3 regions of the Paraburkholderia sp. BL10I2N1 genome follow, and region 3 is predicted to be linked to each of the others. Evidence: riboswitches for the same ligand, from Rfam matches in the RefSeq annotation. Region 3 holds a riboswitch; each other region holds the start of a gene.
The links. A riboswitch is a leader RNA that binds a small molecule or an ion and turns the genes downstream of it on or off. The one in region 3 is predicted to bind cobalamin.
Positions count from the first base shown of each region.

Region 1 (10,114 bases), on a different contig from region 3:
TACCTGGTGGCGTTCATCGCGGCGATCGTTGTCGGCCGCTTGCGTTTGCGCCTGCCGCATGTCTCCGCACAAGGCTGGACCGCGAAAGACATCGACGACATGTTGTTCTACGGTGTGCTCGGCACGATTCTCGGTGGCCGGCTCGGCTATGTGCTGTTCTATAAGGCGAACTGGTACTTCGCGCATCCGCTCGATATCTTCAAGGTCTGGGAAGGCGGCATGTCGTTTCATGGCGGCTTTCTCGGCGTGACGTTCGCGATGGTGCTGTTCGCATGGCAGCGCAAGCGCACGTGGTTGCAGGTCACCGATTTTGTCGCACCGATGGTGCCCACCGGGCTCGCCGCGGGGCGCCTCGGCAATTTCATCAATGGTGAGTTGTGGGGGCGCGTGACCGATCCGTCGGCGCCATGGGCGATGCTGTTTCCGGGTGCCGCCAATGAGGACGCCGGCTGGCTCGCCACGCATCCGGAACTGACGACGCGCTGGCATCTGGCCGATGTGTTCGCGCAATATCACATGCTGCCGCGGCATCCGTCGCAGCTGTATGAGATCGCGCTCGAAGGTGTCGCGCTGTTCCTCGTGCTGTGGTTTTTTACGCGCAAGCCGCGTCCGGTGGGTGCTGCGTCCGCCGTGTTCCTGATCGGTTATGGGCTGGCCCGCTTCACAGTGGAGTTCGCACGCGAGCCGGACGATTTTCTGGGACTGCTGGCGCTGGGGCTTTCGATGGGGCAGTGGCTTTCGCTGCCGATGGTCCTCGTGGGCATCGCGCTGCTGGTGTGGTCGTATCGGCGCGGCAAGCGTCAGCAATCACAGGCGGTCGGCGCGAACTGATGCGTCTTCACAGGCAGAAAGGCAAAACGCCACGGCATGCCGTGGCGTTTTGCCTTTCTGCGGGCAATGAACGAAACGCCCCAATGGAGCGCGCCGTATTACTTCATCTGGACCGAACCCGATACATTCACCGTCACCGTGGACGTGCCGCCTTCGAGGGGCATCGGCGCGGCGGTCTTGGCATCGGCGCTCATTGCATGGGCGCTCATCATCATCATCGGACGCGGTATGAAGCTGTTATGTCCGACGTTGACTTCGCGAATGGTGTAGCCGTTGTAGCCGAACGCCTGTGCCGATGAAGCGGCCTGCTGACGGAACGACGCGATCGCCTGACCTGTGAGCTTCTGTTCGGCGGCGCGCTGCGCTTCCGGCGACAGCGAGAACAACACATTGCCGACCCGCATGATCGACGACATCTGTCCGGCGAGCTTCGATGCCGCAGCGAAGTCGTGCGACTCGAGTTGTACTTCCGTGCGGCCACGCCACGCGGAGATGCGCCCGTCGCGATCGGTTGACGGGAAGATCGAGAACGCCCCGGTGCGCGCGGTGACGCCAGCCACACCGCGGGCCTTTTGCAGAGCCGCGTCAGCGCGCTCGTTGAGCGTGCTGGTGAGTGAGTCTGGGTCGCTCGATTCCTGTTCATAGAACAGCGTGATGTTGACGACATCCTGCGGCACTTCCGTGCTGGCCTGCGCCGACAGCGACAACACGCCCGACGGCTGATTCTGCACGATAGTCTGCGCGCGGGCGGTTGCTGGCGCCAGCGACAACGCGAGCGGTGCCGCGGACGCGACAGCGAGAGCGAAGGCGAGTGCGTGTTTTCTGGTCATCGTTTGCTTCCTTCTTCGAACAGGTTGTAAGCGATGCCTCATATCGGGCGGGAGGCAGTTGAAGTCCAATCGGGCGCCCGCCGAGGCTGTCGCGATGCAGGCACCGTGCATCGGAGTGGCACGGTGCTTGCAGATCAGTTAGGCGTCTGTAAGATCAGGTTGGTTCCTCTACGCGACGGTCCGGCCAGGCGATGCCGCGCGATGTCGCGCACAGCCGCTAGGCGAGTTGCTTTGTAATGAAGCGCCATTCGGTTTCAGTGACCGGCGTGATGGACAGCCGGTTGCCTTTGGCAAGCACACGCATGTCCGCAAGTTCAGGATATTCGCGCAGCTTTGCGAGCGGAATCAACGGGATCTTCTTCTTGAAGGCCACGTCGACCAGTATCCAGCGCGGTGTCTCGCGGCTCGATTTCGGATCGTAGTACGGACTTTTCGAATCGAACTGGGTGGGGTCGGGGTAGGCCGTCGACGATACCTCTGCGATCCCGGCGATGCCTGGCTCTGGACAACTCGAATGATAGAAGAGAACACCGTCGCCCACCTGCATCATGTCGCGCATGAAGTTGCGCGCCTGATAGTTGCGCACGCCCGTCCAGGGAAGGGTGTGCCGAGCGGCTTTGGCGAGGTGGTCGATGCTTGCTTCGTCCGGTTCGGACTTCATTAGCCAGTAGCGCATGAGTCGATTTGAACGTTGAGAAGAACACAGGATAAGCGCAATGCGTGACGCGGTGCTAGCGATGCGGAACTACGAACGGAACACTACAAACGGAAACGGCATCGGACGAATGTCCGATGCCGTTGAATAGGTCCCCGCCATAGCCGCTAGGCCGGCATCCTGAACCGGGAGTTCAGAATTGGTCGCAGTTAGCAGCACTTCGGGTACATCAGACAGAGTGACGCGCACACCCGTGCTGCAAATTTCCGCAACCGTGCACATGGCATTGGTTCAAGGAATATATGACCTTGGCGAACCAGGCAGGGAAGCTGATAAAACTGACTGGATCCAGACGCTTGAGGTTACCTCGCGAATTGCTCTGAATCCGAAGCGGGCCCAATGTTCCAGATGGCCTGCCTCTGAACAACTTTTACTGCACACCGTACTGCTGGATTACCGCGCCCAGCTGTTCGTTCATTGAGTGCATTGTACGCCGGATTTCCTCGGCGGGAAATGATTCTCCGTGACGTACGCTAGCCTGCAACTTAAGCAGTTCCGATGCCAGCGACAGCGCAGCCATGACGGCAATGCGATCCTGGCCGCGAACGTTGCTGGTCGAACGGATCTTCGACATCTCCGCATCGACGCGAGCAACGGCTTCGAGCAGTGCGGCTTCCGTTTCCGACGAACAGGCGAGACGATAGGGCTGGCCCAGGATCGAGACTTCGATCTGCTTTGTGGTCATGCATTTTCTCCGTGGCGGGTGACGTCGCCGCCGGCTTCGGTTTCGACTTCCTGCTGCGACGACGCGAGCAGATCAAGTTGATTGTCCGGCTCGGCGTGCGCTTTCGCACGCGGGAGTTTTTCGAGGATGGCGTTCAGCCGCACCTGGGCGTCGTCGATCTTCGATGAAAGCGAATCGCGCTCCGCTTGCAGCGCGTTGCGCTCTTCGCGCATCTGCTCGAGTTCGGCACGCGCGGCCTCGCATTCTGCGCGAGCGTCGGCGAGCTGCTTTTCAAGCGCGCGACGCGCTTCGTGATGACGCTGGCTGATTTCGATCAGCCGGCCAATATTCTGTGAGAGTGTTTCGAGTTCGGTGAGCATGTGCTGCGTCCTCTAAAGACACGGCATTTTAGCGCGGAATGTGACAGCTTCCGACAATTGTCTCGTTTCGAGACGTAACATCTCTGCTTTATACCTGCTTTATGCCTGTTTCGAGCGAGTTTCGTGCCTGTGACATGCGGAAACTTTGCTCACATTGCACGCGACGTGCGCACGCGAATTGCAGGAATCGACCATTCTTGACGCCCCAGGAAGCCCCTCCTACACTTGCGGCACTTTGGTGCCCGCGCGCGTTTTCACATCGTGCGCAGTTAAACGGGAAACAGGAAGCCGCGTCCGCCAGGACGAGCCAACCTGTGCTGCCCCCGCAACGGTAAGCGACCGCATGATGTCATGCAGGTCGACCTGGGCGCGTCTCCGGCGAGGCGCGCAATGCCACTGCGCAATTCTTGCGTGGGAAGGCGGGTCGATGTGTCGCCAGCCCGGATACCGGCCAGAGTGAGGGGCGTCGTCCGCGTGGCTTCACGCCGGCGGACCGCCCTGTTACGCACCGGCTCGCGGGGAAGCAGGCCGGGCACGCTATCCACAGGAAACAACCGGATGTACACGCCCATCGCCGGCACGGCACTACTCGCCGTGGCCGGCTTGCCGCTCGGCGCGCAAGCCTTGCCCGCAACCACGGATGAAGCGCCTGCGCTCGCGCAGGATACGGCGCCGTCGGTCGCGCCGGGCAACATTGCAACCTCCAGCACAACGGCCGCTCCCGCCACGAAGTCCGCCAGCACCACGCTCACGCCGATCGTGGTGACTGCGGAGCGCGGCGCGCAGCCGCTCGCCGACGCGATCCCTCAGACCACGCGGTTCGACCAGCAGGACATCGCCGACACCACGGCGCGCGATCTGCCGGGTTTGCTGCAGCTCGCGCCCGGCGCGCAGATCGTGCGCAATGGCGGCCCGGGTTCGTCCTCGAGTCTATTCCTGCGGGGCGCTTCGGCACAGCAGTCGCTCGTGTTGATAGATGGTGTGCGTGTCGATTCGGTCAGCCTCGGTAGCGCACAGATCGAGCAGATCCCGCTCGACCAGGTCGATCACGTCGAAGTGGTGAACGGCAATGTGTCGGCGCTGTATGGTTCCGGCGCGATTGGCGGCGTGGTGCAGGTGTTCACGAAGGACGGCGGCGATCATCCACCGCGCTTCAATTTCTCCGTCGGCTACGGCAGCTATCACACGCAAAGCCAGCAGGCCGGCGTGAACGGTGCGCTCGACAGGGACGGCGCGACGACCTTCAGCCTGTCGCTCGCGCGGACGAAAGACGATGGCTTTTCGTCGATCGATCCCGCGCTCGCGCCGGTCAATCCGAACGCCAATGGCTATCTGAACGAAAGCATCTCGGCATCGCTGCGCCACACATTCAACGACAGGTGGGACGCGGGCATCCGCTATTTCCAGTCGAACGGAAACAACAGCTTCGACGATCCATTCGGCGCGCCCACCGATCTCAACAACCTGTACAGCAGGGTTCAGCAGGCGTCGGCATTCGCGGACGGTCGCGTGACCGACTGGTGGGCGACGCACTTCGTCGTCGCGACGGGCAACGATCGCAGCACGACGGCGTTGAACGGCCTTTATGCCGACCACTTCAACACCGACAATAATCAGTACACGTGGCAGAACGATTTCACGTTCGCGTCGCAGCAGAAGGTCAAGGCAGGCTACGAGCATCTCGACCAGAGCCTCGATTCGGATGAGTACGGCGCGCCCGCCCGTCACGTGGACTCCGGGTTTATCGGCTATACGGGGCGCTTCGGCCGAAGCCAGTTCCAGGCCAACGTGCGGCGCGACCAGTACTCCGATTTCGGCGGCGCGAACAGTTACTATCTCGGCTATGGCCACGATCTGAACGAGCACTGGAAGGTGACCGCAAGCTGGTCGAATGCGTTCCGCGCGCCGACCTTCAACGATCTGTACTTTCCGGGGAGCGGCAATCCGTCGATCCAGCCTGAACACAGTCATTCGATTGAAGCGGCGTTGCAGTACGCATCGGATGCCCTGGGCGTGTTGCGACTGACCGCGTTCCAGACGCGCTATACGAACCTGATCGAGTATCAACAGGTCACGCCGGGCGTGTATGTTGCGCAGAACGTCGGGCGGGCGAAGGTGCAGGGGCTCGAAGGATCGTGGAGCGGCCATCTGGGCAAGACTGACGTGCGTGCTTCGGTGACGTTGCAGAATCCCGTCGACGAAGACACGAACACCGATCTGAATCGGCGCGCGCGCCGCTTCGCATCGCTCTCGGTGAACCGCGACGTTGCCGGATGGCGCGTGGGCGGCGAGTGGATCGTAAGCGGCGAGCGCGACGATACCGGCAACACGCTCGGCGGCTATGGTGTAGTGAACCTGTCCGCGCGCTACAACATCACGAAGGCGTGGTACGTGGCGGCGCAGATCCAGAATCTCTTCGACAAGGACTATGAACTGGCCTACACATACAACACGCCACGACGCGGCGCCTGGCTCACGCTCGGCTGGCAGCAGCAGTGATGCGCATGGTGTACTGAGCCATTGTGTCTTCTGAAACCACGCCCATGAGTCGCCTCGCACTGCGTACCGTTGCCGGCATGACCGCGAAGCGCGCCGCGACGATCTGGCTCGTGCTCGGCGTGCTGGCGGTCGTCGTGTTTGTCGCATCGCTCATGCTTGGCAGCGTGCCCGTGTCTCCGCTGCGCGTGCTGGCTGCGCTGCTGCCGTGGCATGGCAGCAGCGCGTTGGCATCGACGGACCTCGCGGGGGAAATCGTCCGCAGCTTGCGCCTGCCGCGCGCGCTTGCCGGATTTGCGTGCGGCGCATTGCTCGCCGTTGCCGGTGCCCTGTTGCAGGTGCTGCTGCGCAATCCGCTCGCCGAACCGTACGTGCTAGGCGTGTCGGGCGGCGCGGCCAGCTTCGCGCTTGTCGCGATGATCGCGGGTTGCGCATGGTGGATCGTCGACGCCAGCGCATTTGCCGGCGCATTGCTGTCGATCCTGCTTGTGCTGGGGCTGGCACGTCACGACTTGTGGCGAGGCGAGCCGCAGGACACATCGCCGCGTTTGCTGCTGACAGGCGTCGTGATTGCAGCGGGCTGGGGCGCGGTCATCACGTTGCTGCTGAGCGTCGCGCCGGAGAGCCGTCTGCGCGGCATGCTGTTCTGGCTCACTGGCGACCTGAACGGCGGCGGCACGCCATGGGTCGCGCTTGTCGCGGTGCTGATCGGGCTCGTCGCAATCGTGCCTGTTACCCCGCAACTGAACGTGCTGCTGCGCGGCGATGCGGCCGCGCACGCGCTCGGCGTCACCGTCATGCGGCTGCGTTTGCGGGTGTACCTCGTGGCCTCGCTGGCAGCAGCCGCTGCCGTCACGACGGGCGGCACCATCGGCTTCGTCGGCCTTGTCGTGCCGCACATGCTGCGGCTTTGCTTCGGCAATGACCAGCGTATGCTGCTGCCCGCAGCCGCGCTTGCCGGAGGCGTAGCCGTGATGGGCGCCGATCTGGTTGCGCGCACCGTGATCGCACCGGCGCAATTGCCGGTTGGCGTGATTACGGCGTTGACGGGCGTGCCCGTCTTCCTGTGGATGCTCTTGCGCAGGCGGCGATGATGACGCGTCCTTCCCTCAATGCGCCTGCACTTAGTGCGCAATGTGTGACGTTGCGTGCAGGCGCACGCACGTTGCTCGACGATTTCACGCACACGTTTTATGCCGGTGAAGTCTGGTGCATCGCCGGACCGAACGGTGCCGGCAAGACGACGCTGATCTCGGCGCTTGCCGGATTGCTTGCGCCCGCGACAGGCCATGTCGAAGTCGACGGCCTTCGCGTCGCGGACTGGTCGCCAGTCGATCTTGCACGCCGCCGCGCGCTGATGCCGCAGGGCGAACACGACGCGTTCAGCGCGAGCGTGCTGGACATCGTGATGCTCAACCGCTTTCCGCATCTCTCGGGATGGGGCTGGGAAGGCGCCGAAGATCGCGCGGCGGCGCACACGGCGCTCGATACGCTGGGCCTTGCCCCTCTGGCGACGCGCGATGTGTTGTCGCTTTCGGGCGGCGAGCGTCAGCGGGTCGCGCTGGCTGCGGTGCTGTGTCAGGATGCACCGTTGTTGCTGCTGGATGAACCGCTGTCGCATCTTGACCTGCATCACCAGATCGATTGCCTCGAAGCGTTGACGACGTGGGTGCAGCACACACCGCGAATCGTCATCTTTTCGTGTCACGACCTCAATCTTGCGCGCCGTTTTGCGACGCACGCGTTACTGCTCGAAGGAAACGGCGGCGCGCACGCGGGCGCCGCGCGCGACGTGCTGACACCGGCGCTCGCGAGCCGCGCCTTCGGTTATCCGCTCATCCTGATCCGCGACGGCGACCATGAAGCACTCGTTCCCGCGATGCACCCGCGCATGCGCCGGGCGACGCATCAGGACACAAATAATCCCTCAACGAAAATGAACATGACCTCTTCCCTACTTGCGTTACCAGTTGTCGAACCGCTCGATCAGACCTTGCGTAACGAGTTGCAGCACATCATCGACACGAAGACGAAGCCGCCTGGCAGCCTCGGCCGTCTCGAGTCGCTCGCGCGCCAGATCGGCATGATCCAGCGCACGACGCGTCCCACCATCGAACGTCCGGCGATGATCGTATTCGCCGCCGACCACGGCATCGCGCACGAAGGCGTGAGTCCGTATCCGCAGGCCGTCACGGCGCAGATGGTCGGCAACTTTCTTGCGGGCGGCGCGGCGATCAATGCGCTGAGCGGCGTGGCGGGGCTCACGCTCGAAATCGTCAACGCGGGGGTGGCGACGCCGTTGCCGCCGTCGGATGTACTCGTCGATATTCCGATCGCGCGAGGCACGCGAAACTTTGCGCACGAGCCTGCGATGACGCGTGAAGAAGCGCTCGCCGCCATGCAGGCCGGCGCGGCACGCGTGCGCCATCACGCGGCGCTGGGTACCAATGTGATCGGCCTCGGTGAGATGGGCATTGCGAATACGTCGGCGGCCGCGTGCCTGATGAGTCGACTCTGTGGCGTGCCGATCGACGAATGCGTCGGACGCGGCACCGGTCTCGATAACGCCGGTCTCGCGAAGAAGAGCAACGTGCTGGCGTCGGCGCTTGCCATTCACGCAGTCAGCGACGACCCGCTCGATGTGCTCGCCACCTTCGGTGGCTTCGAGATCGCGATGATGGCCGGTGCGTACCTCGCGGCGGCGCAGGAGCGGATGACGATTCTCGTCGACGGTTTCATCGCGACGTCCGCGCTGCTCGTTGCCGATGCGCTTGCGCCTGAGGTGCGCGGCTACTGCGTGTTCGCTCATGCGTCGAATGAGGCTGGACATCGGCGCATGCTCGACTATCTCGGCGCGATTCCGCTGCTCTCGCTCGATCTTCGGCTGGGCGAAGGCACCGGCGCCGCGCTGGCGTTGCCGTTGTTGCGCGCGGCAGTCGCGTTCATCAACGAGATGGCGAGTTTCGAATCCGCCGGTGTGGCTGACCGCGACGCCTGAGCCAATCGCATACGGATGTAGAGGGGCCGCGCCATCATGAATCCGCTTGCCGAACTGCGTTATTTCTTTACTGCGCTGGGTTATTTCACACGGGTACCGGTGCCGCGCTGGGTCGGCTATGAGCCGCACTATCTCAACGCGGCGGCGCGGTATTTTCCACTCGTCGGCGCGTTGGTGGGCGGGGTTGGCGCGCTCGTTTATCTCGCGGCGTTGCGCGTGTTTCCGGCGGGCGTCGCCGTGTTGCTGTCGATGACCGCGACGCTGCTATTGACCGGCGCGTTTCACGAGGATGGTCTCGCAGACTGCTGCGATGCATTTGGCGGCGGCTGCACACGCGACGACGTGCTGCGCATCATGCATGACTCGCGCATCGGTGCGTTCGGCGCCATTGCGCTCGTGGTTGCGCTCGCGTTGAAATGGCAGACGCTAGTCTCGCTGCCGCCATTGCGCGCTGCGTCGCTGATTGTGACGGCGCACACGGCGAGCCGCGCCTGCGCGATCAGCTATCTGGCGACGCTCGATTACGTCCGGCCCGAAGGCAAGGCGAGGCCCGTTGCGCAGCGCATGACGCCCGGTGCGTTGGCGCTCGTTGCCGCATTCGGACTGCCATGGCTCTTCTGGCCGGACTGGCGCGCGGGCTGCGCCACGCTTGTCGTGCTGATCGCACTTCGCTTCGCCCTGGGGCGCTATTTCGTGCGGCGCATCGGCGGCTACACCGGCGATTGCCTCGGCTTTGCACAGCAGGTCTTCGAACTCGCGATCTATCTGACGGGGCTTGCATGGATCTCGTTCTGATCCGTCATCCGGCGGTCGCGGTCGAGGCGGGCGTTTGCTATGGTCGCAGCAATGTACCGCTTGCAGGCGACCCGCAGGCTTGCGTCTCAGCACTGGCGAGTCGCTTCGCGCAGTTCGACATACCGGCGCCCGACGTTACGCTGACCAGCCCGCTTGGACGCTGCGCATCGGTGGCTGAATCGTGGGCAGCCTGTTGCGGCTGTCAGTGGCGCACGGACCCGCGTCTGCAGGAGATGGATTTCGGCGCGTGGGAACAGCAACGCTGGGACGCAATCGACCGCGCGTTGCTCGACGAATGGGCTGCCGATCTTCAGCACGCTCGCGCACATGGCGGCGAGAGCGTTGCCCAGTTCAGCGCACGAGTACAGGAATGGTTCGACGACGTGCAGGCGCAGACTGATCGCG
Region 1 is NZ_SNWA01000001.1:196,754-206,867, reverse strand. Features, by position in the region: gene lgt (prolipoprotein diacylglyceryl transferase) at 1-831, shown strand, start outside; gene B0G77_RS00950 (SIMPL domain-containing protein) at 930-1,661, opposite strand; gene B0G77_RS00945 (EVE domain-containing protein) at 1,879-2,337, opposite strand; RNA gene ssrS (6S RNA) at 2,465-2,646, opposite strand; gene B0G77_RS00935 (cell division protein ZapA) at 2,747-3,061, opposite strand; gene B0G77_RS00930 (ATPase) at 3,058-3,420, opposite strand; cobalamin riboswitch at 3,640-3,891, shown strand; gene B0G77_RS00925 (TonB-dependent receptor) at 3,979-5,919, shown strand; gene B0G77_RS00920 (iron ABC transporter permease) at 5,964-7,010, shown strand; partial or broken gene B0G77_RS44005 (ABC transporter ATP-binding protein) at 7,007-7,795, shown strand; gene cobT (nicotinate-nucleotide--dimethylbenzimidazole phosphoribosyltransferase) at 7,859-8,914, shown strand; gene B0G77_RS00910 (adenosylcobinamide-GDP ribazoletransferase) at 8,951-9,709, shown strand; gene cobC (alpha-ribazole phosphatase) at 9,694-10,114, shown strand, end outside.
Region 1: another riboswitch for cobalamin. It lies ahead of B0G77_RS00925 (TonB-dependent receptor); the one in region 3 lies ahead of cobG (precorrin-3B synthase).

Region 2 (10,114 bases), 1.6 Mb from region 3:
AGGACCGCTTCCTGATCGCCGACGTCAAGATGGAAGCGGATTTTCCGACCGAGCGCTGGTTCTGGTTCGATCCGCCGTTCCATCCGAACCAGTCGGTGCTGCTGCATCGTCAGCCGGATAACGTGTGGCGCGTCGATTTCCAGCTGGGCTGGGACGCCGATCCCGTGCTCGAAAAAACGCCTGAGCGCGTGATTCCGCGTGTGCGTGCGTTGCTTGGCCCGGACGTGAAGTTCGAGCTGGAGTGGGTGAGCATCTACACGTTTTCGTGTCAGCGGATGGATCGCTTCCGGCACGGCAATGTGCTGTTCGCCGGCGACTCGGCGCATGGCGTCTCGCCGTTCGGCGCACGCGGTGCGAACAGTGGCGTGCAGGACGCGGAGAATCTCGCGTGGAAGCTCGCGATGGTGCTGGAAGGCCGCGCGTCCGACACGCTGCTCGACACCTACGCCAGCGAACGCGAATATGCCGCCGACGAGAATATTCGCAACTCCACCCGCTCGACCGATTTCATCACGCCCAAAAGCGCCGTCAGCCGCGTGTTCCGCGATGCCGTGCTGAAGCTCGCCCGCGATCATGCGTTCGCGCGGCAACTGGTGAATAGCGGTCGTCTGTCGGTGCCGGCGGTGCTGCACGATTCCACGCTCAATACGCCGGATACGGAAAGTTTCGCGGGGCAGATGGTGCCGGGCGCATCGTGTTGCGATGCGCCGGTCGAGGTCGATAGACAGTCTGCGTGGTTGCTGCCCCAGCTTGGCCAGCAATTCACCGGCGTGCTGTTCTGCGGACCATCCGGTATCGATCCGGCGACACAGGCCGCAGTGGAGAAGCTGCGGCAAGGCGCGGTTCCACTGCGCCTCGTCGTTGTGAGCGGGAGTGCCTTGAAGGCTGACTCGAAGCCTCAGGGATTTCCGCCGTTCGCCGTGGTCGCACACGATATTGAAGGGCTTGCCGCGAAGCGTTACGACGCGTTGCCGGGCACGTTCTATCTGATTCGCCCGGATCAGCACGTCTGTGCGCGCTGGCGGCAGATCGATGCAGCGCAGGTCGAACTGGCACTGAAGCGCGCCCTGTGCGTAGCCGGAACGGCCTGAATCGCGGTACCCGTGGATGCTGCGAGACACGGCATCCACCGCGCCCGAAACAAAATAGCAGGACACCGATGACACTCAACACTGAACCGAATCTCGCGCGCCCCGACGACTTCTATGAAGCGCTGATCGACATGCATCGCGATCTCGACGACGCGCAAAGCCAGTCCGCCAATGCGCAACTGATCCTGCTGCTCGCGAATCACATCGGCGATCACGCGACGCTGCTCGAAGCGATGCAGCATGCGCGCGACGGCGCGCTGCACTCCTGCGCCATCAAGCCCGGGCCGCACGCGCCGCAGATCGCCGCGTAGTCCACGCAATCACCCTGCGCACGGCCGATCCCGGCCGCGCATCGATTCGCCCACGGCGCGACAAGACGCCGGGTTCCCAAGGTCCGACGGACCTTTCGTTTGGAGAGAGACACCATGACCCAATCCGTCGCCCCGGCTTTCGAGCCGGCGGCATCCGACAGCTCGCGCGACGATCCGCTCTACCGGAAGGTCACGCTCCGGATCATCCCGTTTCTGTTTCTCTGTTACGTCGTGTCCTTTCTCGACCGGATCAACATCGGCTTTGCGCAGTTGCAGATGAAGCACGATCTCGGATTCAGCGACGCCATGTATGGCCTTGGCGCCGCGGTTTTCTTTGTTGGCTACGTGCTGTGCGAGGTGCCGAGCAACATGCTGCTCGCGCGTTTCGGCGCGCGCCGCACGTTTGCGCGGATCATGCTGCTGTGGGGCCTTGCGTCGATGGGGATGATGTTCGTCTCCACGCCTTCGCACTTCTATGCAATGCGCTTCCTGCTCGGGGTATTCGAAGCGGGCTTTTTCCCGGGAATCGTGCTGTATCTGACGTACTGGTATCCCGCGCGCCGGCGAGCGGCAGTGCTGTCGATTTTCTTCGCCGGCGTGGCGGTGGCGGGCGTACTGGGCGGCCTCTTTTCCGGCTGGATCATGCGCGATATGGCCGGCGTGCTGAACCTCTTGGGCTGGCAATGGATGTTCGTGATCGAAGGCGCGCCGGCGGTGTTGCTTGGCCTTGCGGCGGCGTTCTGGCTGGTCGATGGCCCGCAGCACGCGAAGTGGCTGAGCGCGGCGGAAAAGGAGCACCTGATTGCGCAGCGCGACGCCGGTCGTAAGGCCGCGCACGGACATTCGTCGAATTCGTTCGCACATGCGTTGCGCAATCCGCGTGTCTATCTGTTCGCGTTCATCTACTTTTCGCTGACCTGTGCGTCGTTGACGCTCAACTTCTGGATGCCGCTGATGATCCGCGATTTTGGCGTGCACGACGTGCTGTGGATCAGCCTTTATACGGTGATCCCGAACGCGGTCGGCGCGGTTGGGCTGATCCTGATCGCGCGCCGCTCGGACCGACACGGCGAACGTCGCCGGCATTTCGCGGTGTGTACGATTGGCGGCGGCATCGCGCTGTCGCTGCTGACGCTGCATCTGAGCAGTTTTCCCGCGATGCTGGCGATCCTGTCGGTGGCGGCTGTGCTGATTTTCGCCGCGCTGCCGATCTTCTGGACGGTGCCGTCCGGCTATCTGTCGGGCAACGCCGCGGCAGCCGGGATTGCGCTCATCAGCAGTATCGGCATTACGAGCGGGATTGTGAGCCCCTGGGTGATCGGCCTCATCAAGGTGCACACGGGCAGCATGGATAACGCGCTGTATCTGTTGACGGCGCTGCTGTTCGCTAGCGGTGTCGCCTTGTTGCGTGGTGTGCCGCGCGAGTCGCGTGCAGGGTGAGCGCCGCGACATCAACGATGTTCACTGCGGCTGGGCGGCCCACCACGTCCACCCGCCGCGGATCGAACACCGCAATTCGACGACCGAAAGCGGCGGAATTTCGATGCGCGCAAACGACTCGGGCGAAGCACCTAGCGCATGAACGATCGCTGCCCGGATCACGGCGGCATGCGTGACGGCGACGGCCGTGGAGGAATATTGCTTCTGGGAGTTCTGGGAAACACGATCTTGCGGCAACCCCTTGCCACGCTTGGCTTCGGCTAATTCTGAAGGGCCGACTAACGAGCGAGGCGCAGGAACAGGCGCGCTTGACGCTCGAACAAAAAGCCCCGCCGAAGCGGGGCAATCTCAATGCTGCGCGCCTAGAATTTTTGTTATTGCGTCACATTTTGGTTTTTTCGATGATTCCATATAATCCGGACAAGCAAGCCACTTATAAAACTCAAGTTCCTGTTTCGCAGTGTCGTTACGACATGCCGCCACCTGAAAATCAGTCCACCATAAGGCACTTGGCCGATTTATATAACAATGCCTTTCCCATGCCGCGCATCATAATTCCCTGTTTCAAAAAGTCGTGCATAAAGCCCTGCCAAAGTGGGGCTGATTCTCACCATTTAGTCATATTTAATATGTCTTTGAGAAACTTGTTCTGTGCTTTACGAGCATCATAAATGCACTGTTCGAATATGGCCGGAAACATTGAACCATCGTGTTCCGCCTTCCATCCATCACCTGAATCGCGTTGTAACTCGCAATATTTGATCGCGTCATCCTGTGCTTTCATATATTCATCGAGTAACTTTGTATGAACGTTTTCAGCGGGAATAGTTACTCTAATGCTTTTATAGAGTCGATTATTCTCTGCCGCAATGTCAACGCTCAGGCCGTGATAACATTCCGCATCCCCATAACCGCCGCCAAGATGTTTCAGGCAATCAGGATTAGTTTTTGCAGCTGCCGCGCCCGATAAGATAGCGAGGGACGCTAGACAGATAAGGCGGGGGCTAGTGAGAAGCATCATAAACCCCGGATTTGAACAAACGCGACTCAGCAACACGCCGGTTGCCAACCCCCTTATTTGTGCCTACACGATAATGCAAAATATAATCTGGCATTTCCTTGTAATGCTCGGAATTTATTTTTTTTATTATCTCCTTAGCGCCATCTCCCGCACCACAATTGTAGACAATGCTCACCAAAGCATCGTATTCATATTGATATAAAGGTACCTTTATGTCAGAGTTTAGGCGCTTCTCAACCTGCTCTATAGCCTTCTTCTTGAGGTTTCGCGCGCGTTCTAAGGAAATGGTATCCCCGACATTGATGTGATCGGAAGGAAGGATGCGATGCCCGCATCCGACTGTCGGAATTCCTACATTATCACGGTACGCCATCAGAATAAAACCTTCGATTACTTTGTGACCTCCGTAGATGCCGTTAAGAGTACCCGATTCCCACACGGCGATAAATGACAACCCGTCATTAGATACAAACCAAGGCTTGGAAAGCCGGCCCGTTTGGACGTTTACGCTTGAATTCGGACTGGTGTTTGTTACTGCGGTTGCGAGTGCATCAGGCATTAGACCTCCTGTTTGTGACCAAGGTAAATTCGGATGGATTGAGCGCCGTCTGTCTCATAGCGCGTTGTGCGTCCCTGCGAATCAGTTGCGCCGTGCTGCAGTTCGCCGGCAGGCATGCGAGCCGTGTAATACGTGTCCGCGAGCGCGCGGCCTTCACCGTCCCTGAGCGTGAACTGTTCGTCATAGGTAGCGCGTGGCGCGGATGCCGAACTGGCTTGCGCGCTGACTGCTGGCGCGCTGCCGCTGTCGATGTATTTGCAGCTACTTGCATAGAAGACACGACGCGCGGGTGCCGTTCGCATTTGCAAAGCCCGATATCGCCGCCAACCGCTTCCTGTGCGTCCAGGATACCGTCCCAGCCGCGCAGATAGTCCGATATCCCGCACCCGCAACGATTTCACTGAAAGACTGACACACTGAACACCACGCTTTTTGTCCTAGGTGCGTCTGCCCGCGCGTCCGGCCGTCTGGGCCTTCGATGGTTGCATGTTGCGCACCGCCGATCACGTGACTTCCATTCCCATTGCCGAGCGGATCGCCTTCCACGGCTGCATAGTAAATGGTCAATTACGCTTCCTTGTGACCCATGTAAACACGCAGGCGTTGCGCGCCATCCGTCTTGTAACGTGCCGTTCTGCCGGATGAATCGGTAATCCCGTGTTGCAGTTCACCCGATGGCAGGCGAACGGTGTAATACGTGTCCGCGAGCGCTTTACCTGCGGCATCGGTTAGCGTGAATTGTTCGTCGTAGGTTGCAGCCGGTGCGCCCGTCACAATGACGGATTGCGCCGCGCTCGCCGCGTTGCTCGCGCCCGCCGAACCCCGGTCCGTGTTGAGAAAGTATCCCGGATTGCTGCCGACGATTACCCAGTTCTTCCCGCACGGGCAAAGTACAGAATCGCCGTCAACAACAACGTTGCGCCCCTTATCGGATATTCCCTTGCCCGTTCCGAATATCCTGTGGGTCCCCTTGCAGTTGCCGCAGGTCGCCACGTCGCCATCCAGCGCGACCTTTTTCCCGTGATCGGTAATCCTCGTCGAGGAACCAATGACAAAACCGCCCGTTGTCGTCGGGTCGCCGTTCCGTACCGCTGCCTTACGCATCGGTGCCCCCTTCGTGCGTGGCAACGGTCGGGGGCATCGTATAGGATGGATCAAACAGGCCGGGAATCTGTTCGCCATGGCGGACCGTGATGCCCCATTCATCCTGCATTGTTTCCGTGATCGTGTCGCCGTTGCTCAGACGTGAACCGACCAGCGCGAGCGGCTTATCTTCACAGAGAGCGGCACAGCCTGCGCCGTCAATGATGGTGGCCGCGCTGCCGTCGTCGTAGGTGACCACATCGCCCACACGGGCGAGGCCCTGTCCGTTAGTCTCCACCTGGGTCGTTACCCGGGTGACACGCCCGCCGCGCCTGGTGCGCGAACCGATGGTGACAAAAAGGTACGTCGTTTCGTTTTTCTGCTGTTCCTGCATCTTTAAGTCTCCTATATAAATAAGCACTGCTTCACCACCCCGGAAGCGTACCCTTTCCAGAATAGCCGTAATTCCTCAGACGTTCTTTCAAGAATTGCCAGGCAATGACGGCCAACAGGTCGCGCGGATGCTCCAGCCCTGCCACCAACAAGAAAGCCGACCCTTGCGAGGTCGGCTTTTCGTGCCGGTCTGTATCAGCGCCCGTCGTTAGGGGTACCGCCGGTCATCAAAACGAGCGCGATCCCTCAGCGAGCCGCAGCCAGTTGCTGATCGCAGCCGGTATCCGCCACCGGTTCTGATCCCGATCGCGCAAGGCTGCGACGACCGCGACATCAACGATGCTCACTGCGTCTGGGCGGCCCACCACGTCCACCCGCCGCGGATCGAACACCGCAATTCGACGACCGAAAGCGGTGGAATTTCGATGCGCGCAAACGACTCGGGTGAAGCACCTAGCGCATGAACGATCGCTGCCCGGATCACGGCGGCATGCGTGACGGCGACGGCCGTGGAGGAGTGATCCAGCTCGAGCGCATCGAGCCATCCGCCGACGCGCAGGCGCACCGCTGCGAACGACTCGCCATCGGGAGGCGCCGCCCCGGCCTCGCGAGCCCATGCCGCCAGCGCATCGGCTTCTTCGCTGGCGACGTCTGCAAGACGCCTGCCACGCCATTGCCCCGGGTTCATGTCGGCCAGCGCTTCGACGGGGACGGCGGTGAATCCAAGCCCTTCAGCCGTGTCACGCGCGCATGCCGCGGGGCTGCAGAAGACCGCATCCGTCTTACCAGCCAGCGACATCACGCGCGCGCGGCATGCCGCGACCTGGGCGAGACCGCACGCGTCCAGCGGATCGTCGGCGGGAAACCGTCCGCTGCGCAGCGCCGCCGTTGCAGCGTGACTGATCAATAGCAGGCGTGTCTGCATCCTGTGTCCTTCTGGTTGAAAGTACCGCGCGCTTTGTCCATTCATCGCGCTGCGCAGCGAAGTTTAGCGCGTAGAATAACGGCACCGAAGCGAGGAAGCCGGTGTAAGCCCGGCGCGGTCGCGCCACTGTAATCGGTTCATCCACAAGCCGAAAGCCAGACCTGAGCTTCGTGTCATCCCTTCCTGTTCGACTATCGGGGCGCGTAACCCCTGGAGAGTTCCGTCATGACTGACACCGTTTTCGAGCCAACTGCTCAACCGACACCGATCCCCCTGCGCGAACTGCTTCCGTGGGTGGTCTTCGGCGGCTTGCTGCTGTTGCTCGCACTGTATTTCGTCGGCGCCGAACAGGGCGCGACTTCGCTGGTTCCTGGCATGTACGTGCACGAGTTCGTTCACGACGCTCGCCATCTGCTCGGCTTCCCCTGTCACTAACGGGGAAACTTCATGGTAGGCAAACTGTTATTGCGCGGGATGCTCGCAGGCATCGCCGCGGGCTTGCTCACGTTCGCATTCGCCCGGGTGGCCGGTGAACCGCACGTCAATCAGGCTATTTCATTCGAAGAAAAAGCCGCCGCCGCACGCGGCGAAGCGGCGGAGCCGGAACTGGTCAGCCGTGAAACGCAGGCGGGTCTCGGCTTGCTGACTGGCGTGGTGGTCTATGGCGCGGCCCTCGGCGGCCTGTTCTCGCTCACCTTCGCGTATGCGTACGGGCGGGTCGGCAAGCTCGGTCCGCGCGCGTTGTCGGCGGCGCTTGCGGCGGCGGCGTTCATTGCGCTGGTGATCGTGCCGAATCTCAAGTACCCGGCCAATCCACCATCGATCGGCGACCCTGAAACGATCGGCCAGCGTACCGGGCTGTTCTTCCTGATGATCGCGATATCAATTGCCGCACTGGTGTTCTCGCTGAAGGTGCGAGGACGCGCAGTCGCGCGCTTCGGCCAGTGGAATGCGGCGATCGTGGGCGGCCTGGTATACGTCGCGATCATCGCGGCGGTGCAGATCGCTCTGCCGACGATCAACGAAGTACCCGATGCCTTTCCGGCGACGCTGCTGTGGCACTTCCGCGTTGCGGCCATCGGCATGCAGTTGATCGTCTGGACGACCATCGGCCTGTTGTTCGGCTGGCTGGTCGAACGCAGTGAGCGCGCGCAGCAGGGTGGGCGTGCAGCTGGCAAGTCGGCCTGGCAGTAGCGGGCTGACTGCTTCCGGCGCCCGGGCTGCATCGCTGCTCAAGTCGTGCGGTTGGCCGTGCAGGCGCCGGCTTCACCGGAACTCTCGGCAGCCGTATTCTTCACATCATTTAGCAAGCCCAATCCCATCCGCGTGTTTCTGACGCCGAACCCGACCGTGCCGCCACGGTTGCGTTCGGCGTCTTGCCATGGTGCGGGACATTGTCCGCGCCCGCGCGGCTGGTGCCCGCAAGTCCAAGGTTGAATTGCTTTTAATGTGAGAGTCGCATGAAGAAAGTCTCAAGATCCGGCTCAACCTGCCGATAAGCAGATTCGTAAGGGCGGTTTACCGCTTCTCCCGATGGGGTCTAGGGGCGATGTCCGGAATATCCTGACCCCAGCGAAGCTGGCGTATCGTCCGCGGATTTCCGCGGATTGCAAGAAAAAGAACCAGAGAGAGCGAAGAAATGGGGCTGTCATCCGAAGGGCCAACTCCTGGGTTTAAGGCGTTTGCTGAGTCATTGCGTTCACGCCGATGGGCCGGACCGCTCTGGACCCTGTCGCTTGCGTTCGTGGCGACGATGCTCACCTGCATGGCGAGCGGGGCACTCAAGAGTATGGCCGGCGAAATCGCCCCAATCTGGCTGACCAACGCCGTGCTGCTCGCGCAGATGATGGTGGCGCGCCCGGGGCGGGTGGCCTGGGTGTTTGCCGGTGGGCTGGCGGGCAATCTCGCGGCCAATCTGCTCGGCCTGAGTCTCGCGGTCTCGTCCTCCTACACTGCGGCCGACATGCTCGAAGTGCTGGTGGCGTTCAGCTTCGCGCCACGTATCTCGTCGGTCGTCGAACTGATCCGTCCGAAGCAGCTCATCCGCTTTCTCGCTGGCGCCATCCTGCTTGCGCCCGTCCTGTCGGGGCTCGTCGCCGTAACCTTGCTGCGCGGACAACTCAGCGGGTATATGTTGCCGAACCTCGCCAACTGGTTCGTTTCGGATGCGCTGAGTCTCGTCCTCTTTACGCCGGCGGCGGTGGTCTTCTGGACCGGCGAAGTAAAGGGCCTCTTGCACCCCGAGCGCCGCTGGAAGACGGGGCTGCTGTTGCTACTGGTCTGCGTCGTGACCATGGGCGTATTCGGGCAAAGCCGTTTTCATCTGCTTTACTGGGCGCTCCCGCCGATCGTTCTGCTGGCGTTTCAGGCCGATCTCGCCGGCGTGCTGCTGGGTTTGCTGCTATGCCTTGCGATTGCGGTCACTTTCACGATGCGCGGTTTGGGACCGCTCTGGATGTTTCATTATCAGAGCATGGAAGGGCGCATCTTCGCGCTGCAACTGTTCCTGCTCGCTGCGTTGGGCATCGCGCTGCCGATCAGCGTCACCCAGTCATTGCGCAACCGCCTCGTCGGGCTGCTGCGCGAGGGTGAGCGCCGCTACCGGATCCTGGCGGAGAACGCGACTGACATCGTCATGAGCATGTCGCTCGATGGCCGTCTCACCTATGTTTCGCCACGCGCGAAGGCCGTCATGAAATGGGCGCCCGACGATCTCGTAGGCGTGTATTACCCGGACCTTGTCTTGCCCGAGGATCGCGAGGCGCTGGCCGCCACCATCGGCCGGCTGGCACGTGACGCGACGGAGGCCTCCCAGGTGAGCCGCTTCCCGCGCCCGGATGGCCGGATTCTGTGGATGGAAACCTATCTTCGACCTGTGATCGATCCGTTTTCCGGCGAGCCCGAAGCACTGACAGCGACGGCCCACGACATCACCGAGCGCAAGGTGGCGGATCAGCGCCTTGCGGAAGAACGCAGCGAGCTGCAGGGACTCGCGTTCCGCGACGGCCTGACGGGGCTTTTCAACCGGCGCCACTTCGACCGTGAGCTGGGGTTCCAATGGCAGCAGCAGGCACGCACGGAAAGCGAACGCTCGCTGGCCGTGATCATGGTCGATGTCGACGCTTACAAGAGCTATAACGACCACTATGGACACCAGGGCGGCGACGATTGCCTGCGCACCATCGCGCAGGCAATCGCCAACCTGGCAAGACGGCCCGCCGATGTGATGGCCCGTTATGGCGGCGAAGAATTCGCACTGGTTCTGAAGGAAACCGGCCAGCAGGACGCGTT
Region 2 is NZ_SNWA01000002.1:1,726,108-1,736,221, reverse strand. Features, by position in the region: gene B0G77_RS29835 (FAD-dependent oxidoreductase) at 1-1,091, shown strand, start outside; gene B0G77_RS29830 (DUF2783 domain-containing protein) at 1,160-1,402, shown strand; gene B0G77_RS29825 (MFS transporter) at 1,517-2,842, shown strand; gene B0G77_RS29820 (histidine phosphatase family protein) at 2,864-3,079, opposite strand; gene B0G77_RS29815 (hypothetical protein) at 3,450-3,860, opposite strand; gene B0G77_RS29810 (lysozyme) at 3,847-4,422, opposite strand; gene B0G77_RS29805 (hypothetical protein) at 4,422-4,724, opposite strand; gene B0G77_RS44715 (PAAR domain-containing protein) at 4,990-5,526, opposite strand; gene B0G77_RS29795 (PAAR domain-containing protein) at 5,519-5,899, opposite strand; gene B0G77_RS29790 (histidine phosphatase family protein) at 6,242-6,823, opposite strand; cobalamin riboswitch at 6,868-7,007, shown strand; gene B0G77_RS29785 (CbtB-domain containing protein) at 7,049-7,258, shown strand; gene B0G77_RS29780 (CbtA family protein) at 7,271-8,017, shown strand; gene B0G77_RS29775 (diguanylate cyclase) at 8,517-10,114, shown strand, end outside.
Region 2: another riboswitch for cobalamin. It lies ahead of B0G77_RS29785 (CbtB-domain containing protein); the one in region 3 lies ahead of cobG (precorrin-3B synthase).

Region 3 (10,114 bases):
CCATCACCACCGATCGTCCACTGCTGGCAAGCTCAAATGCGTGCCTTGCGCGCTGCATCTCCTCGCGGTTGTCCGTGCCGTGCACCTGCTGGTCGGCCCGGAACGGTCCGGCCATCTTCACGTAGGTTTCGTAGCCGAGAATGTCGGTCGCGGCGCTGAGCGCCGAGCGTACCGCCGGTGTCATCAAGCTGGCGTCGCCAGGCCCGAGGCCCACGACGGTCAGACGCCCGCGCGCCTGGCCGATGGCGGCCGGATCGACCGGTGCGAGCGTTATTGCCAGCGCCACGTCTGTTTCGCTGTGCAGCGCTTCGTAGGGCATGCGCATCGCTGTTTCGAGCATTCGCTCAGGTTGCGCATCGCTTGCCGCGACAGAGGCGAAGCGCAGCGGCACACCCAGAATATTGGCGGCTTCGGCCAGCACTGTGTTGCTCATGTGTTCAACCGGTGCGAGCAGCGCGGCAAGCGACAGCGGCGCGAGTCGACGTGCATCGAGCGCCTGCCGAATACGCTCGACGATGCTTCCGTCGACGACACCGGTCGCCGCCACAACGGTTTTCGGATGAATCAAAAGCTCGTCCGTGCGACCGTCCCACATGGCGGGGGTGATTCGTATCGCCAGACGAGCCGATTCCGCACGCGGCAACTGCGCATCGTCGAGCCACGGCGCGTCGCCTTCCACGCGCGTGCTTTCGCCGGCCAGCAGATCGGACACGAAGCGCTTGCCTTGCTCGAGACTCGATAGCGCGTAGCCATCGGGTGGATTGAGTACGCAGGTGCCGAAACGCAGTTCCCCGCTGGTCGTGATTGCTGGCGCAACATCCAGCGCTTCCGCGATTTCGCGTGCCATGACGTTGACGCCAGCAAGGCCGCCGAGCAGTGGCACAACCGCGCTGCCGTCTTCGGCAACGGCGAGCACAGGCGGCTCGGCGCCCTTGTTCGACAACCGCGATGCGACGCAGCGGATCACGATGCCCGCCGCACACAACACAACGAGGGGCGTGCCGCGCGCATACAGCTCGCGCAGATGTGCGCTGAGCTCCGCGTAAGCGATGTCGGCTTCGACACGCCCCTGCAAACCGTGCACCTGAGCGCCGGGATAGCGCGCCTGGATGTGACGCGCCGTGGCGAGCGCGCCTGTGCCGAGAATCACGATGGCCGGTGCGGGCACGTTCATCCTTGCCATTTTTCCCCCGGCACGACGAGCAGAGAAAAATACGGCGACGCCATCGGATCCACTTCGGCAAGTGGCACGATCCGCTGGTTTGTCATCGTGGCGCGCTCGACGTACAGCGCGCGCCCATCCAGCCCGAGTTCGCACAGCACGCGACGCACCTTGTCGAAGTTGCGGCCGAGCTTCATTACGACGGCGGCGTCCGAGTCGGCGAGCCGCCGCTTCAGTTCATCTTCCGGCAACACGCCGGACAGCACGGAAAGGCTCTGGTTGCGATACACGAGCGGCGACCCGAGCACGGCCGCCCCGCCCAGCATCGAACAGACGCCGGGCACCACTTCGGCTTCGAAACGGCCAGCGAGACGGTCGTGCAGATACATGTACGAGCCGTAAAAGAATGGGTCGCCTTCACAGATCACCGCGACGTCGCGGCCGGCGTCGAGATAGGCGGCGACGAATTCCGCGGCGGTGTCGTAGAAGTCGGCAATCACCGTTTCATAGGACAGCGGCGGTTCGAGTGCTTCGGTCGTGACGGGGTAGATGAGAGGCAGACGCGTTTGCGTATCGTCCAGATGCGCTTCGATGATGCCGAACGCGTTCCCCTTTTTTCCTTTCGCCGCGAAGTAGGCGACGACAGGCGCGGCCTTGAGCAGGCGCACCGCTTTCAGCGTAATCAGCTCGGGGTCGCCGGGGCCGACGCCGAGTCCGAAGAGACGTCCTCGTACCGTCATTTACTCCACCTCCGTCGCGAGTGCGTTGACCGCGGCAGCCGCCATCGCACTGCCGCCGCGCCGGCCCGCGACGATCACGAAAGGGACGCCGCGACTATCTTCGGCAAGCATCGCCTTCGATTCCTGCGCGCCGACAAAACCCACCGGAAAGCCAAGAATCAGCGCCGGACGCGGTGCGCCGGCATCGAGCATGTCGAGCAGATGGAAGAGCGCGGTGGGCGCATTGCCGATCACAACCACGCTGCCGGCAAGGTGCGGGCGCCACAGTTCGAGCGCGGCGGCGGAACGCGTGTTGCCGATTTCGCGCGCCTTCGCGGGCACCGACGCATCGCCCAGCGTACAGATAACCGGATTGTCGGCTGGCAGACGCGCGCGTGTGATCCCTTCAGCGACCATGCGCGCATCGCAGAGAATCGGTGCGCCGCGCGCGAGTGCCTCGCGGCCCGCTGTGCCGGCTCCGCGCGAAAACCGCAGATCGTCGACGACGTCGACCATGCCGCACGCGTGGATGACGCGCACCGCGAGCTTTTCAAGGTCGGCGGGAATGCGGCTCAGGTTGGCCTCCGCGCGGATCGTCGCGAAAGATTGGCGATAGATCTCCTGACCGTCGCGAATGTAATCAAGCATCGAGGGGGCTCCGGGCCAGCCGCTCCAGAGAGTCGGCGGCCTGTTCGATTGTCAGATGGTGCGCGATGCACTGCCCGAATCCGGGTGTGCCATCGCGACGATAAAGGTCGTAGCGAAGAGGCGCGACTGCGAGCAGCGTATAGGGTGCGCAATGGGCCGCCGCGCATGAACGGGGGCAGCCGCTCAGGTGCACTTCGACACGCTCTGGCAGCCGCGCAGCGAGGGCGCGTGCGTCGGCCTTTGTGTCGGTGTTGCCCTTCGCGCAGCCGGTCGAACCGGCACAGGCGATGACGCGTGTGAGCGGATCGGCGGGTTCGCAGGCGAGTCCTAATGACGCGAGTCGTTCAAGAGCGCCCGAGACGGCCTGCGGTTCGATGTCCGGTAGCAACACGCCTTGCCAGGGCGTCATGCGAACTGTTGCATTGCCGGATTCGGAGGCAAGCTCAGCAAGGCCGTGGAGCATCGGCGAGTCCATGCGCCCCAGCGGCGGTTGTCCGCCCACATGCCACAAACCGTCTGCATTTTGCGGATGTGCACCGAGTCGAAATGACGCGTCGGCAGGAACGCGGCGCCACGCCCGTACGGATTGCCTGCGCAACAGGGTGAAATTGACTCGTCGCTCCACGCGTTCCAGAATGGTGTCCGAAGAATGTGTCGCGAGCAGATTACGCATGCGGGTGTCGTCGGGGAAAGCCAGTTCCAGGAACGTGTCCAGCAGCGCGCAGACAAGCTCTGGCACCTCGGATGGCTCGACCGCGGCAAGCGCCGGAGTGAGTGCGGCGTCGCTTCCGGCGACAGGCGGGCAGCCCGCCAGACCGAATGCGAAGCGCACGCGAGCGCCATCGGGCATCGCGGCAAGCCAGATATCGTGCGGATGATCGAGCCTAGCGAGCCGCTCGCCGCCGTCGAGCAGCAGTGCAAATTTCGGAGACAGCCCGGCGAAACGCGGTGTGCCTTGCAGCAGCGCGAGAATCTGCGCCGCAAGCGGCGTCGTGTCGATCAACGCATGGGAGTCTCGTCCCGCGAGCGGGCTTGTCATCAGGTTGCGGACATCGTCGCGGGCGCTGGCGCTCATGCCATCCGTGGCCTCTGCGCCGCCGCGCGGCCCGAGCCCCGCTTCCAGCAGGCGTTCGACCAGCGCCGTTTCGTGGCCTGCCCGTACACCGCGTATCTGCAGGTTCGAGCGATTGGTCGCCTCGATCACGCCGGATCCGTGTTGCCGCGCGGCGTCCGCGATCGCGAGTGCCTCTGGCGCACGCAGTTCTCCGCACGGCAGTGTGATCCTGCAGATGCCGCCGTCGCGCGCCGGCACGATGCGCAGCAGGCCGGGACAGGCCGAGGGGCGCAGCGTGGCAGGCAATACGGCGGGAGTCGGAGTGTGATTCAAGGGGGCACCGGGTTAGCGTCGCGCGACGGCCCGAGCAACCCGCGAAAGGGGCAATGCTGCGGCATCGGTACACCCCGCCCGATGTTGGCTGGCACGAACAGTCTCGCCGGCAGGTCTCCTGGCTGGCAGGTCGTCGTCTGCACCGGCCTTCCCGGTCGAACCAGTGGCGCAGGTAAAGTGCGGACTCGCTGCATACAGTTGCGGGGGCAGCCACAGTGGCACTGTGTTCCCTCTTCGGCCCCGAAGGGCACCGGCGAACGCTGTATTATGCCTTTTTTCGAACAGCGCAAGTACGCTGCGGCCTTGGTTGGCGTGCCGCGGCAGTGATATCGGGATTCTGAATGGAGAGGGATGCATGCCGGCATGGCTGACCGTGGTGGGGATGGGCGATGACGGTTTTGCCGGTCTGGGACGGACGGCGCGACGCGCATTGCTCGATGCGTCCGTCGTCTACGGCGGCGAGCGCCATCTTGCGATGCTGCCGGCCCGCCTGCGCGCCCGGCGCGAGCCCTGGCCGCGGCCGTTCGACGTGGCGTCCGTGCTGGCGCATCGTGACGCGGCCGGCCCGATCTGTGTGCTGGCAAGCGGCGATCCGATGCTGTTCGGCGTCGGGGCGACGCTCGCGCGGCAGCTGCCCGCCGACGAGCTGCGGGTGCTGCCCGCGCCGTCGTCGCTGTCGCTTGCGGCCGCGCGTCTTGGCTGGCCGTTGCAGGACGTCGCGACGGTGTCGCTGGTCGGGCGGCCGCTGGCGACCGTGAATGCGCATCTGCACGACGGCACGCGTCTTTTCGTCCTGAGCAGCGACAGCGGCACGCCCGCTGCGATCGCAGCCCAGCTCACTGCGCACGGCTTCGGCCCCAGCCGGATGATCGTGCTGGAGCATCTGGGCGGCGCGGCGGAGCGGCGCATCGACGGTCGCGCCGAGGCGTGGAGCGCCGACAGTATCGCCGCGTTGAACCTGATCGCCATCGAATGCCGCGCGGCAGACGATGCCCGCGTGCTGCCGCTGACAAGCGGGCTTCCCGACCATGCCTGGTTGCACGACGGCCAACTGACCAGGCGCGACATCCGCGCGATCACGCTCGCGCGTCTTGCGCCGAGGCCAAACGAGTTGCTGTGGGACGTCGGCGCGGGTTGCGGCTCCATCGGCATCGAATGGATGCGCGCGCATCCATCCTGCCGGACGATTGCCATCGAGGCCCATCCCGAACGTCAGCGCTTTATCGAACACAATCGCGATGCGCTGGGGGTGCCGGCGTTGCAGATCGTCGCTGGCCGGGCGCCCGACGCGCTCGACGGCCTCGCTGCGCCCGATGCGATCTTTATCGGTGGCGGCGTGACCGTGCCGGGCGTGCTCGACACATGCTGGCAGCGGCTGAAAAGCGGCGGCCGGCTGGTCGCCAATGCCGTGACGCTGCAGGGCGAAGCGGCCCTGGTTGCGTGGCGCGACAGCCACGGCGGCACGTTGACGCGCATCGCGCTTGCGCAGGCGCAACCGCTCGGCGGCTTCGATACATGGCGCCAGGCGTTGCCGATTACCCTGCTCGAATCCCGCAAGCCGTGATGCGTGACGAAACCCCCGAACAGCCCGTACCACTGCGCAGCGGCTATACGACCGGCAGTTGCGCGACGGCGACGTCGCTCGCCGCTGCGCGGCTGCTGCTGACGGGAGTCGCAAGCGACGTGGCCGAAATCGTGCTGCCAAAGGGCCAGCACGTGCCGATGCCGCTCGTGTTTTGCCGCCTGACCGGCGACGGCGCGGAAGCGGGCACGATCAAGGATGCAGGCGACGATCCCGACGTGACGCACGGCGCCGTGGTGTTTGCCCGCGTGCGCTTGCGCGCGGAGCCGGGCGTGAGTTTTCATGCGGGCCCTGGCGTCGGCACGGTCACGCGTGCGGGGCTGACGCTGGCCGTCGGCGAACCCGCGATCAACCCCGTGCCGCGTCAGATGATGACGACGCACCTCATCGAGCTTGCCGCCGAACAGGGCTATGCGGGCGGCTTCGAGGTGACGATCGGCGTCGAAGGCGGCGAGGCGCTCGCGCTGAAGACGATGAACCCGCGGCTCGGCATCGTCGGCGGGCTGTCTATTCTTGGGACGACGGGCATCGTCCGGCCGTTTTCGTGCTCAGCGTATATCGCGTCGATTCATCAGGGCATCGATGTCGCGCGGGCCAACGGCTACATGCATATCGCCGCGTGCACAGGAAACGCAAGCGAAGACGCGATGCGCAGGCACTACCAGTTGCCCGATATCGCCCTGATCGAGATGGGCGATTTTGTTGGCGCTGTGTTCAAGCATGTGCGTCGCGCGCCCGTCGAGCGCCTGAGCGTGTGCGGAGGTTTCGGCAAGCTCAGCAAGCTCGCAGCGGGGCATCTCGATCTGCATAGCCGCACCTCGAGCATCGATCTCGCTCAACTCGCGACGTGGGCTGCGGAGCACGGCGCGGACGACACGCTGCAGGACGCCATCCGTATATCGAACACCAGCCAGCAGGCGATGGCGATCGCGCGCGCCGCGGGCATCCCGCTCGGCGATATCGTGTGCCGCCACGCGTTGCGGGTGGCACGCGATATCGTGCCGGCGAGCGTGAAGGTCGAGATGTTCACCATCGACCGGCAGGGCAACATCACGGGCGTCGCGCAATGACACGCATCCTGTTGCTCGGCGGCACCGGCGATGCGCTGCAGATCGCACGGCAACTCGGTCCCGAACACGTCTATAGTCTCGCGGGTCTCGGCAAGGTGCCGACTGATCTGGCTTGCGCGGTGCGTGTCGGCGGCTTTGGCGGCCCCAAGGGGCTGGCGGATTACCTGAGGGCGGAGGGCATCGGACTGCTGGTCGATGCAACCCATCCGTATGCCGCGCAGATCAGTGCGAATGCCGCGTCTGCGTGCGCGACGGCGGGCATTCCGTGCTGGCGCGTGCGGCGCTCGCCCTGGCAGCCGCAGGCGGACGACGACTGGCGCGTGGTCGACGACTGGGCTGGCATTGTCGCCGCACTTGCTTCGTTCCATCGACCGCTTTTCACGCTCGGGCGCGAAGCGCTTACTTACCTCGACGAGGTGCCCGCCCATCAGTTCTGGATCGTGCGCTGTCTCGACGCACATGCAGGAAGCGCACGCGCCCGCGTGATGGATGCGCGCGGGCCGTTTACCGTCGATGGCGAACACAGGCTCTTCGACGAGCATCGGATCGACGTGGTGGTCAGCAAGAACAGCGGCGGCAAGGCGACCGAAGCCAAACTGAAGGTGGCGCGCGCGCTCGGTTTGCCGGTCGTGATGCTGCGTCGTCCGACGCTGGCGGCAGTGGATCGCGAGTTCGACGGCCCGGCTGACCTGCTCGGCACGTTGCGAAGTGAGCTTCCCTAAAGCACTGAACACACCAGGAACGCGTGCAGATCATCATGCCATGCACGCGGATCGAATCACGGAGTCGTACATGACGGTATTTTTCATCGGCGCAGGACCGGGCGATCCTGAACTGATCACGGTCAAGGGGCAGCGTCTTGTGCGCAGTTGCCCGGTCATCCTGTATGCCGGGTCGCTGGTTCCTGAAGCCGTGCTCGAAGGCAATAGCGCGGAGCGCGTCGTGAATACGGCCGAACTGAATCTCGACCAGATCGTCGCACTGCTTGAAGAGGCGCATCAGAAAGGACAGGACGTCGCGCGCGTGCATTCCGGCGATCCCTCGCTGTACGGCGCAATCGGCGAGCAGATCCGCCGGCTGAACGCATTGAACATTCCGTATGAGATCGTGCCGGGCGTGACGGCGACGGCAGCGTGCGCGGCCTCGCTCGGATGCGAACTGACGTTGCCGGACGTCTCGCAGACACTGATCCTGACGCGCTACGCGAGCAAGACGACCATGCCGGCAGGCGAGGCGCTCGGCGACCTCGCGCGACATCGCGCCACGATGGCAATTCATCTGGGCGTGAGGCATCTGGCCAGAATCGTCGATGAACTGCTCCCGCACTACGGCGCGGATTGTCCCGTTGCGGTGGTCTATCGGGCGAGCTGGCCCGACGAGGAACGCGTGAGCGGGACCCTGGCGGACATCGGTGAAAAGGTGCAGGGCACGCAGATCGAGCGTACGGCGCTGATACTCGTCGGGAGAGTGCTGGCCGCCGATGCGTTCAGCGATTCCTCGCTGTATGCGAAGACGCATCGACAGGCTGTCTGATCGACTGGCGGCGTTGGGCCCGCGTGTGTCGATCCGTCGCGGCGCCCTGAGCCGCCGTGAGCGAAAGCAGGGAAGCCGCGACGAACGAGACGCGAGTTAGGGCAAGGCCTAGTGCAGATGGACGTGTGAAGCTTTGGCTGCCGCTCGCGGCTGGGTTACCGCGCTGACGGCAATCAACACGATCACGTTCACAGCAAGCGCCAGGAACCCGATGTTCACGTCCTTGAAACCATCGGACAGGAACGGGAACAGTTGCCCTACGCTCAGGTGCATCGTGCTCGTCAAGGCGACAACAGCCACACCGGCCAGAATCCCGCAGAACGCACCCTGTTTCGTCGCACGGTTGCGCTTGAAGAGACTGCACAGCAGAGCAGGGAACAGTTGCGTGACAAAGCTGTATCCCATCAGCAGCAGCGCGACGATCGTCTCCCCTCCGTTGAGCGTAAAGGTGACCGCAACCAGTGCGACCACCGGAACCAGCAGGCGCGCGAGCCGGCCCACCGTGGCGTCGGAGGCCTTCTTCTGCAACGCGCCGCGGTAGACGTCATTCGCCAGAAGCGTGGAAGCGCTCGTGAGAATCATCGAGCCCGGCACGAGCGCCGTGAGCACGCCCGCTGCGCCGATCACACCGACGAGCCACGGGTCAAACGTCAGGATGGACAGGCGGAACAGCGACAGGTCGATATCGCCGCCTTTCAGACCCGGCACCCTGAGCGTTGCCGCAAAACCGACGAAAAACACAAACAGCAGGATCAACTGGTAAAGCGGCAGGATCATCGCGTTACGCCGGAAGATCCGCTCGTCGCGTGCCGTGAAGATCGAGCCGAACGTGTGTGGCCACATGAAGAAGCCAAGCGCGGTCAGGAGCACCGTCGACTGGAACCACGAGACGCTCGAACCCTTCGCCGGGAAGGTCAGGAAGCCGGGACGGGCGGCGTCGATGGCGCGGAACATGTCGCTCAGGCCGCCGTAGTGATGAATCGGCAGATAGATGCCGAGGAACAGCACGATCGCAAGAATCAGCACATCCTTGACCACCGAGTTCCACGCCGATCCGCGCACGCCCGAAACCATCACGTACGCAGTGACGACAGCCGCCCCGATCCAGATCGCCGCGGTCGACGATATCACGCCATACGACGCAGTCGCGACGATGATGCCGAGCCCCTTCAGTTGCAGTACGAGATACGGAATCAGCGCGGCGACACCCACGAGCGAGACCAGCACGCCCAGCGCGGGACTGTCGTATTTGCGGGAGAAGAAGTGCGACTGGGAAACAAGCCGTTGCGCCTTGGCGTAGCGCCAGATCGGCGGCAGCATCCAGTACGACAGAATGTACGCGAGCGTCCCGTAGGCCAGAATGTAATAGACCGGCGCACCTTTGCCGTAGGCGAAACCGCTGCCGCCGAGAAACGTGAACGTCGTGTAGATTTCGCCCGCCATCAGCAGGAACACGAACGCAGTGCCGAAGCTGCGGCCGCCAACTGTCCACTGCTCGAGGTTCATGTCGTGCCCGCGCCGGGCACGCACGCCAAGGAACAGCGCGAACGCCGTTACGGCCGCAATGAGGATGAGTGCGCTGCTCATGACTGCACCTGGGCTTCGTCAACGGGTTCGCGGTTGGCTGGGTCGAAGGCATAAATGATCGCCATGATCGCTGCCCCGAGCACGACCCACATCACAATCCAGGCGAGTACGAGCGGCATGCCGAGCACGAGCGGCTCGACCCGGTTGACGAAAGGAACACCAAGCAGGATACCGATGAAGGGTAAGGCAGCCAGCAAACGCAAGGGCATGGACGACTCCTCGAATGCGGTTGGTACGTCTTGTGGTTTTTTTCCGGAGAGCGACGCTGTGATGAACGCGTGCTGTCGCGCCGACTTTATGCCTGATACATCCCGTCCGTAAAGGCGATCAAAAATACTGAAGGCGGGTTGAAAGGGTCCGGCGATCCGCGGTAATCTGGCCTTGCTGTCTGTCTTGCGCGTGCAGGTTGCCGGGGATGTCGCCAAA
Region 3 is NZ_SNWA01000002.1:158,782-168,895, reverse strand. Features, by position in the region: gene cobJ (precorrin-3B C(17)-methyltransferase) at 1-1,183, opposite strand, end outside; gene B0G77_RS22690 (precorrin-2 C(20)-methyltransferase) at 1,171-1,902, opposite strand; gene B0G77_RS22685 (precorrin-8X methylmutase) at 1,903-2,529, opposite strand; gene cobG (precorrin-3B synthase) at 2,522-3,916, opposite strand; cobalamin riboswitch at 4,007-4,186, opposite strand; gene cbiE (precorrin-6y C5,15-methyltransferase (decarboxylating) subunit CbiE) at 4,272-5,480, shown strand; gene B0G77_RS22670 (cobalt-precorrin-5B (C(1))-methyltransferase) at 5,480-6,568, shown strand; gene B0G77_RS22665 (cobalt-precorrin-6A reductase) at 6,565-7,290, shown strand; gene cobM (precorrin-4 C(11)-methyltransferase) at 7,361-8,101, shown strand; gene B0G77_RS22655 (sodium:solute symporter) at 8,210-9,688, opposite strand; gene B0G77_RS22650 (DUF3311 domain-containing protein) at 9,685-9,897, opposite strand; gene B0G77_RS22645 (hypothetical protein) at 10,016-10,114, opposite strand, start outside.